4 regions of the Streptomyces sp. NPDC007863 genome follow, and region 2 is predicted to be linked to each of the others. Evidence: riboswitches for the same ligand, from Rfam matches in the RefSeq annotation. Region 2 holds a riboswitch; each other region holds the start of a gene.
What was found. A riboswitch is a leader RNA that binds a small molecule or an ion and turns the genes downstream of it on or off. The one in region 2 is predicted to bind cobalamin.
Positions count from the first base shown of each region.

Region 1: it holds a riboswitch for cobalamin, as region 2 does, so the genes downstream of both, ABZ621_RS00075 (ABC transporter substrate-binding protein) here and cobN (cobaltochelatase subunit CobN) in region 2, are expected to answer to the same signal.
Region 3: it holds a riboswitch for cobalamin, as region 2 does, so the genes downstream of both, ABZ621_RS17060 (ABC transporter substrate-binding protein) here and cobN (cobaltochelatase subunit CobN) in region 2, are expected to answer to the same signal.
Region 4: it holds a riboswitch for cobalamin, as region 2 does, so the genes downstream of both, ABZ621_RS33340 (energy-coupling factor ABC transporter permease) here and cobN (cobaltochelatase subunit CobN) in region 2, are expected to answer to the same signal.

Region 1 covers NZ_JBEYEI010000001.1:18,473-20,661, reverse strand. The annotation lists gene ABZ621_RS00085 (heavy metal translocating P-type ATPase) at 1-56, opposite strand, end outside; gene ABZ621_RS00080 (metalloregulator ArsR/SmtB family transcription factor) at 150-548, shown strand; cobalamin riboswitch at 635-759, shown strand; gene ABZ621_RS00075 (ABC transporter substrate-binding protein) at 937-1,956, shown strand; gene ABZ621_RS00070 (iron chelate uptake ABC transporter family permease subunit) at 1,953-2,189, shown strand, end outside.
Region 2 covers NZ_JBEYEI010000005.1:280,320-282,508, reverse strand. The annotation lists gene ABZ621_RS10495 (cobalamin biosynthesis protein CobG) at 1-481, opposite strand, end outside; cobalamin riboswitch at 573-708, shown strand; gene cobN (cobaltochelatase subunit CobN) at 748-2,189, shown strand, end outside.
Region 3 covers NZ_JBEYEI010000010.1:20,803-22,991, forward strand. The annotation lists gene ABZ621_RS17055 (TIGR03618 family F420-dependent PPOX class oxidoreductase) at 1-238, shown strand, start outside; cobalamin riboswitch at 787-968, shown strand; gene ABZ621_RS17060 (ABC transporter substrate-binding protein) at 1,013-2,032, shown strand; gene ABZ621_RS17065 (iron ABC transporter permease) at 2,029-2,189, shown strand, end outside.
Region 4 covers NZ_JBEYEI010000027.1:76,710-78,898, reverse strand. The annotation lists gene ABZ621_RS33350 (PTS fructose transporter subunit IIA) at 1-152, shown strand, start outside; gene ABZ621_RS33345 (hypothetical protein) at 204-578, shown strand; cobalamin riboswitch at 639-861, shown strand; gene ABZ621_RS33340 (energy-coupling factor ABC transporter permease) at 890-1,588, shown strand; gene ABZ621_RS33335 (energy-coupling factor ABC transporter substrate-binding protein) at 1,588-1,944, shown strand; gene cbiQ (cobalt ECF transporter T component CbiQ) at 1,951-2,189, shown strand, end outside.

The DNA.
Region 1 (2,189 bases), on a different contig from region 2:
CGGGGCGTCGGGGCGGCGGGGGTCTGCGGCCCGGAGCTCTGCAGGACGGAGGACATGACGAAGCAACCCTTCACGGGGCCGGCGGACGATGCGCCCACCATACAGGAACACATGAATAGGTCTTCAGGTGTCGTCCGTATCATGGTCCCATGGGCCACGGACCGATTGCCACCAGCACCACGCGCGAACGCCTCGACGCGGTCGGCGCCACCGACGTCGCCGCGACGCTCCAGGCCCTCGCCACGCCCTCGCGGCTGTACATCCTGGCGCGCCTGCGCGAAGGGCCGTCCTCGGTCGGGGAGTTGGCGACGGCCGTCGGCATGGAGCCTTCCGCCTGCTCCCACCAGCTCCGGCTGCTGCGCAACCTCGGTCTGGTGACCGGCGAGCGCCACGGCCGCTCGATCGTCTACGCCCTCTACGACAACCACGTCGCCGAACTCCTCGACCAGGCGCTGCACCACGTCGAGCACCTGCGCCTCGGCGTCCGCGACCTGCCCGCCGAGCTCGACGCGCCGGCGGCCCGCGCGGGCGCCGCCGCAGGCGAGTAGCCCCGCCGGGGAGCAAGATCCGGTTGTGGTAATTTGCCGGGGCCAGTCGCACCCCTGCACGGATCCACGCGGTCCGTGCGGAGGTCAGGGAATCCGGTGGGAATCCGGAACTGACGCGCAGCGGTGAGGGTGACGGGCGGGACATCGGCCACTGGGCCCCGAGGGGGCCTGGGAAGGCGTTCCGTCCGGACGACCCCGAGTCCGAAGACCTGCTGGCGGCCCGGGCGGCGGTCGTACGGCGTCCGGGGAGCACCGTACATCAGGCTCCGCGCATGAGCCGTGACGCAGAGGATCCTTCCCCGTGCCGTTCCCCGTGCCCTTCGCACACACCGCTCGTTCCGTCCGTCCCTCCCGTTCCGCCGGTTCTTCTCGCTCCGCCCGTTCCGCCGTGCTGCTGGTGGCCGGTGCCGTGCTCGTGGCCGGCTGCGGCGCCGGCGGGGCGGCGTCGCCCGGCCCGTCCGGGGCGAAGGCGGCGGACGGCGCCGGGTACCCCGTCCGCCTCGACAACTGCGGACAGCGCGTCGAGGTCGCCGCCGCACCCCGCCGGGCCGTCGCCCTCGACCAGGGGTCGGCCGAGATCCTGCTCTCCCTCGGCCTCGCCGACCGGATGGCGGGCACCGCCACCTGGACGGACCCGGTGCTCAAGGGCCTGGAGAAGGCGAACGCGTCCGTGCCCCGGCTCGCCGAGCGCTACCCGTCGTTCGAGAAGGTCCTCGACGCCGAACCCGACTTCGTCAGCGCCTCCTTCCTCTACACCCTGGGCAAGGGCGGCGTGGCACCGCGCGAGCGGTTCACGAAGCTCGGCGTCCCCACGTACCTCTCCCCCGCCGACTGCGTCGGCAAGGACAACGGCGGCGACGGCGACGGCGTGCGCACCGAGCCGCTCACGATGGACGCCGTGTACGGCGAAGTCCGCGACCTGGCACGGATCTTCGGGGTTCCGGAGCGCGGCGAGAAGCTCGTCGGGGAGCTCCGCGCCCGGGTCGAGAAGGCCAAGGCCGGGGCCGACTTCGGCGACGCGTCCGTCCTGTACTGGTTCTCCGACTCCCAGGGGCCGTACATGGCCGGCTGCTGCGGCGCGCCGGGGATCATCAGCGGGACGCTCGGCGTGCGGAACGTCTTCGACGACACGAAGGAGGAGTGGCCGCAGATCAACTGGGAGACGGTCGTGGACCGCGACCCCGACGTGCTGGTGATCGCCGACCTGACCCGCAAGGCGCAGTCGGCCGAGAGCGCCGCGAAGAAGATCGAGTTCCTGGAGTCGCACCCGGTCACCCGGAACATGACGGCGGTCCGGAAGAAGCGGTACGTGATCCTCAGCGGCCAGGCCATGAACCCCACCATCCGCACCGTGGAAGGCATCGAGCAGCTGGCGGCCGCCCTGCGCACGCACGGGCTCACGAAGTGACCCCCGCCTCCTCCCCCGCCTCCACTTCCGCTGCCTCCGGCGCCTCCGGCTCCGCCTCCGCGCGGTCCTCCCGGGCGCTCACGCCGCTCGCGGGGGCGGCCGGGGTCGCTCTCCTCTGCGTCTCGGTCGCGCTCGCCGTCACCCTCGGTCCGGCCGACATCCGGGTCGCCGACGCCTGGTCCGTCGTCGCCGCGCGCCTCGGCGGAGAGCCGTCCGGCCTGAGCGCGATCCGC
Region 2 (2,189 bases):
CGACGTCGCCGCGGCCGTCGTCGAGGGCGAAGAGGAAGCGGCCGGAGAGGGCCGCCGCGCGGGGCTCCGCGCAGAGCGCGGCGTCCAGGGCGCGGGCCCACAACTGCACGTCGCCGTGGCCGAGTCCGTCGAGTCCGGCGGCCGGGGAGGCCACGATGTTGCGGACCCGCTCGTGGGTGGGGGAGGGCAGCAGGCCCGCGTCGGCGAGGAGCGCGGCGAGACCGGCGCCGCAGCCGTCGCGCAGGCCGCGCAGCTCGGCGTTGCCGCGCGAGGTGACGGAGAGGCTGCCGTCGCCCAGCGACTCCGCCGCGTCGGCCAGGACCATGACCTGACGTGACGTCAATCGCCCGGCGGGCAGACGGAGTCGGGCGAGGAGCCCGTCGGCGGCGGCGTGCAGCCGGAGCGCCCCCGGGCACGCGTCGTCACGGTCCCTCGTCGGCGCTTCGCCCGGTTCGGGCGAGGGGGGCGGGGTCGGCGGCATGGCGGCGAGCATACCCACGGGGAACCGGACGGCCACCGAGTGTGATCCGGCCGACTCTCCGGTCCCCTCCGGCCCGCCGACGCCACGCCTTACTATGCAGATCGGCATGGGGTCCCAGGGCCCCGGGGAGGAAGCCCGGTGAGAATCCGGCGCGGTCCCGCCACTGTGAGCCCGTACCGGCCGTCGGTACGGGTGAGTCAGGAACTCCCCGCCGACCCACGACCACCCGGGGCGCGGACAACCCCGAGGAAGGCCTGAGCCTCGCCATGCTCCTGCTGCTGTCGCACTCCGACACCGACCTGCTCAGCGCCCGCGCGGCCGGAGGGCCGGTGGAGTACCGCTTCGCCAACCCCTCCCGCCTGCCGCTCGGCGACCTCCCGGGCCTCCTCGACGGCGCCGAGCTCGTCGTCGTCCGCCTCCTCGGCGGCGTCCGCTCCTGGGAGGAGGGGCTCGACGCGATCCTCGCCACCGGGAAGCCGGTCGTCGTCCTCAGCGGCGAACAGGCCCCCGACGCCCAGCTGATGGCCGCCTCCACGGTGCCGGTCGGCGTCGCCACCGAGGCGCACGCCTACCTCGCGCACGGCGGCCCCGCCAACCTGGAGCAGCTGGCCCGCTTCCTCTCCGACACCGTCCTCCTCACCGGTCACGGCTTCGAGGCCCCGGCCGCCGCCCCCACCTGGGGCCCGCTGGAGCGCACCGCCCGCGTCACCGAGGGCCCGACGGTCGCCGTGCTCTACTACCGCGCCCACCACATGAGCGGGAACACCGCCTTCGTCGGCGCCCTCTGCGACGCGATCGAGGACGCCGGGGCCCGCGCGCTCCCGCTGTACGTGGCCTCGCTGCGGGCCCCCGAGGAGGAGCTGCTCGCCGAGCTCCGCGGGGCCGACGCGATCGTCACCACCGTCCTCGCCGCCGGCGGCACCAAGCCGGCCGCCGCGCAGGCCGGCGGCGACGAGGAGGCCTGGGACGCGGGCGCGCTCGCCGCGCTCGACGTGCCCGTCCTCCAGGCGCTGTGCCTGACCGGCTCGCGGGCGAACTGGGAGGAGAACGACGAGGGCCTGTCGCCGCTGGACGCGGCCAGCCAGGTCGCCGTCCCCGAGTTCGACGGCCGGCTCATCACCGTCCCGTTCTCCTTCAAGGAGATCGACGCCGACGGCCTGCCCGCGTACGTCGCCGACGCCGAGCGCGCCGCCCGCGTCGCCGGCATCGCCGTCCGCCACGCCCGCCTCCGGCACATCCCGAACCCGGAGAAGCGGCTGGCGCTGGTCCTCTCCGCGTACCCGACCAAGCACTCCCGCATCGGCAACGCCGTCGGCCTCGCCACCCCCGCCTCCGCCGTCGCCCTGCTGCGCCGGCTGATCGAGGAGGGGTACGACTTCGGGCCCGAGGCCGACCTCCCCGGCCTGGTCTCCGGCGACGGCGACGAGCTGATCCACGCCCTCATCGAGGCCGGCGGCCACGACCAGGACTGGCTCACCGAGGAGCAGCTGGCGAAGAACCCGGTCCGCATCCCGGCCGCCGACTACAAGCGCTGGTACGCCGAACTCCCGGCCGAGCTGCGCGAGCGGGTCGAGGAGCACTGGGGCCCCGCGCCCGGCGAGATGTTCCTCGACCGGTCCCGGAACCCGGAGGGCGACATCGTCCTCGCCGCCCTGCGCCGCGGGAACCTGCTGGTCCTCATCCAGCCGCCGCGCGGCTTCGGCGAGAA
Region 3 (2,189 bases), on a different contig from region 2:
GGACGCCGCCGATCCCTTCGACAGGGTGCAGATCAACGGGGTGGTATCCCGCTTCATCGAGGGCGAGGAGGCGCGCGACCGGATGGACCAGCTGGCCCGCAAGTACCTCGGCAGCGAGCGCTTCGAGTGGCTCATGCCGGGGGAACGGCGCGTCGCGGTCATCGTCCGCCCGGTCAAGGTGCGGCACATCGTCGGGGTGGAGCGCTTCCGGCCCGGCGGCCCCGTCCCCGCTCCCTGACTGACACACTCACCGCGCGCCGGTCGCCCCCTCGGCAGACGGCAGGCGGCGGGCGGCAGGACGGAGGTCTGTCGGCGGAAGCCCGACCCGTGCTTGATACGAATTTCCAGAGGAACGGGGCCTCGGACTGCCAGACGGGACCGTCCCCGAAGCAGCGGGGAGCAAAGGGGGGTTCTCTCGGGCGTCGAGAAGCTCGTCCGGTTCATCCCCTGCGGGCGCAGGGAGCAGCGCTGGACGAGTTGACCAGCGAACATGCGGTCGGGATCATCCCCGCGGGTGCAGAGAGCAGAAGCCAGCGTCCAGTAGACACTGCCCAAGGGTGACGGGTCCACCCCTACCCAGACGGGCGCGTTCCGGCTGACGTGGCCGCCGTCGCCTTCGGGGTCCACCAGCACCGGAGAAATACGAGGTACCGCGGTGTGGTTCGGGTACTTCGGGTACCTCGCGGTCGAGATGCCGGACGGCCGAGGAGGCGGGGTTCGGCCGCCGCCTCGGAGGTCACGAGGGGCGTGCACGCGCATACGCACGCCCTTTTGACGCGGGCGCCGTGGATCGTAGGATCAGCAGGTCATCACCGCGACGGGAGACAGGAAGCCGGTGCGATTCCGGCACGGTCCCGCCACTGTGACCGGGGAGTGCACCCTTCGGCATGCCACTGCGCCGTGCGTGGGAAGGCAAGGGGAGCGTCGATCCGGGAGTCAGGACACTGGCCTGTCGCGGGCCCGATCCGAGGAGCGCGGACTCCCCAGGAGGCTTCACTTGTACGACCGTTCCATGCTGTTCACCCCTGCCCGCCGGCGCCGTGCCCTGCGCGCCGCGGCCACGGCCGTCGCCCTGTCGGCGGCCCTCCTGACCGCCGGCTGCGGCTCGTCGCAGGTCACGGCCCAGGACACGAAGGCCGCCTCCCCGTCGGGCGGAGGTTTTCCCGTCACCATCGACAACTGCGGTGTGAAGACCACGTACGACAAGGCGCCCGCCCGCGTCGTCACCATCCATCAGCATCCGGCGGAGCTCATGCTCGCCCTGGGGCTGAAGGACCGCATGGTCGGCACCGCCTTCCCCGACTCCGCCGTCCTGCCCGAACTGCGGAAGGACTACGAGTCGATCCCCGAACTGGCGGAGAGGGAGCCGTCCTTCGAGACCGTCCTGGAAGCCGAACCGGACCTCGTGTACGGCGGCTACGGCAGCGCCTTCGACGAGAAGGAGGGCCGCTCCCGCAAGGCGTTCCGGGACGCGGGCGTCGACACCCACCTGAACCGCGAGTACTGCGGGAAGAAGCGGGTGACGATGGAGGACACGTACGAGGAGATCCGTACCGTCGGCACGATCTTCGGCGTGTCCGACCGCGCCGACCAGCTGGTCTCCGACCTCCGGGCGCGGGTCGGGAAGGCCTCCGCCGCCGTCAAGGGCGCGCCGCCGGTGCCCGTCTTCGTGTACGACAGCGGTGACAAGGCGGCCTTCACCGCGGGCGGCAAGAGCCTCGGCACCGAACTGATCCGGCTGGCCGGTGGCACGAACGTCTTCGCCGACCTCGACGACGTCTTCGGCGACGTCTCCTGGGAGCAGGTCGTCGAACGCCGGCCGGAGGTCATCGCAATCTACGACTACGCGGGCGCCGGGAGCGTCGAGCAGAAGAAGGAGTTCCTGCTCGGCCAGCCCGCTCTGAAGGACGTGCCGGCCATCAGGAACAAGCGGTTCGTCGTGCTGCCGTTGACCGCCACCCTGGTCGGCGTGCGGTCGGCGTACGCGGTGGACGATCTGGCCCGTGGCATCCGGCCCGAGAGCTTCCGGTGACGGCCCCGGTCACCGACGCCGCCTCCGGGCGGGTCGCGCGACCGGGGGGACGGGACGACGGGCGGGCCGGGCCGGGCCGGCCGGCCGGTCTCGCCGTCGTCCTCGTGGTCCTGGCCGTCCTGCTGGTGGTCTCCGCCACGGCGGGCCTGGCGATCGG
Region 4 (2,189 bases), on a different contig from region 2:
CGGAGGGCGACGAACTCCCGGCGGGGGCCCGGCTCGTGGACGCCCCGTTCGTCGAGGGCGCGGTGGCCGCGCTGGTGACGGCGAGCGCCGGCGGCGACCTCGACGCGGTCGCGGCCGCGGCCTCGGAGGCGTACGACTACCGCAAGGTCTGACCCGCCCGCCGCCGCCGACCGCCCGCCGCCGTCACACTCCCGCCGTCGCGGGTGCGTGACGGCGGGAGCGGCCCGGCGGGAGGCCGTGCCGGCGGGAGAAGGCGCGGGAGAAGGCGAACTCGGAGGCGTAGCCGACGGATCGGGGGCGCGTACGCCACCGACTGGGGCGGGGAGTCGGCCGTCCACTCGGAGCCGATCCCGGCGTACGACGGCGCCCGCGAGGCGCTCGGCGCGTTCGTCGCGACGCTGGACCTGGGCGACCCGGCCGCCGCCGGGCGGGCGTTGCCGGAGGTCGTCGACGCGGACGAGCCGCCGCTGCGCGTCTTCCTCGGCACCCAGGGCAACGAGATGCCGCCCCGGGTCCACGCCGACCGGCTGGAGACCTGGGCGCAGTGGCAGGAGCTGTCGGTGCGGGCGCAGGGCTGAGCACGGAGGCGCTGGGCGCCGGCGCCATGGTCAGGCGTTTCAGAGCGCAAGTGACCGACCCCGCATTGTGATGAAGCAGGTCAACACACTAATGTCACAGGGCCTTGGTGTTCGGGAAACCGGTGCAGTACCGGTGCGGCCCTCGCCACTGTGATCGGGAGGTCCGGCTCCGTCCCTTCGGGGAAGCCACTGCTCCGCCGCGGGAGACCGTCGCGGGGTGGGAAGGCGGAGTCGGGCGGCACTACCGTCAGCCAGGAGACCGGCCAGGGCGCGTTGTCCATCCACGAGGTGCTGGAGAGGGTCTCCCGATCATGCATATCGCCGAGGGGTATCTGCCCCCCGTCCACGCGGCCGCCTGGGGCGTCGCGTCGGCTCCGTTCGTCGTCCACGGCGTCCGCGCGCTCACCCGCGAGGTGCGCGCCAACCCCGAGTCCACCCTGCTGCTCGGCGCCTCCGGCGCCTTCACTTTCGTCCTGTCCGCGCTCAAACTGCCCTCGGTGACCGGCAGTTGCTCCCACCCTACGGGTACGGGGCTGGGCGCCATCCTGTTCCGGCCACCGATCATGGCGGTGCTCGGAACGATCACCCTGCTGTTCCAGGCCCTGCTGCTCGCCCACGGCGGGCTGACCACGCTGGGCGCGAACGTCTTCTCGATGGCGATCGTCGGACCGTGGGCCGGCTACGGCACGTATCTGCTGGTCCGGCGGTCCGGGGCGCCGCTGATGGTGGCGGTGTTCTTCGGCGCGTTCGTCGCCGACCTCTCCACCTACTGCGTGACCAGCGTCCAGCTGGCCCTCGCCTTCCCCGACCCGGGCAGCGGCGTGGCGGGCTCGCTCGCCAAGTTCGGCGGGATCTTCGCGGTGACGCAGATTCCGCTCGCGGTGAGCGAGGGGCTGCTGACCGTCCTGGTCATGCGGCTGCTCACCCAGTCCAGCAAGGGCGATCTGCTGCGGCTCGGCGTGCTCGGCGCGCCGAAGACGGCGGAGCGGCGCGAGGAGGCGACGGCGTGATGAGCAAGAACGCGAAGATCAACGGTCTGCTGCTCCTGCTGGTGGCGGCGCTGGCCGTGCTTCCCCTGGCGCTGGGGCTCGGCGACCACAAGGAGGAGCCGTTCACCGGCGCCGACGGCGAGGCGGAGGCGGCGATCACGGAGATCGAGCCGGACTACGAGCCGTGGTTCTCGCCGCTGTACGAGCCGCCGTCCGGCGAGATCGAGTCGGCGCTGTTCTCGCTGCAGGCGGCGCTCGGCGCCGGTGTCCTCGCGTACTACTTCGGGCTGCGGCGCGGGCGGCGGCAGGGCGAGGAGCGGGCGGCGGCCCGTGCCGGGGGCGGCGCGTCCGCACCGCACGCGGACAAGGACGCGTAGCCGCCGATGCTGCCGATCGACGCGGCGGCGCACAGCAGTCGCTGGCGCCGCCGCCATCCGGCGGAGAAGGCCCTGCTCGGTTTCGGTCTGACGCTGTGCGCGGTGTGCCTGCCGCCGTGGCCGGGGGCGCTCCTGGTCGCCGCGGCGACCCTCGCCGTGCTGCTCGGTCCGGCCGGTGTGCCGGGCCGGCAGCTGTGGCGGGCCTTCCGGATCCCGCTGGGCTTCTGCGTCACGGGAGCCGTTCC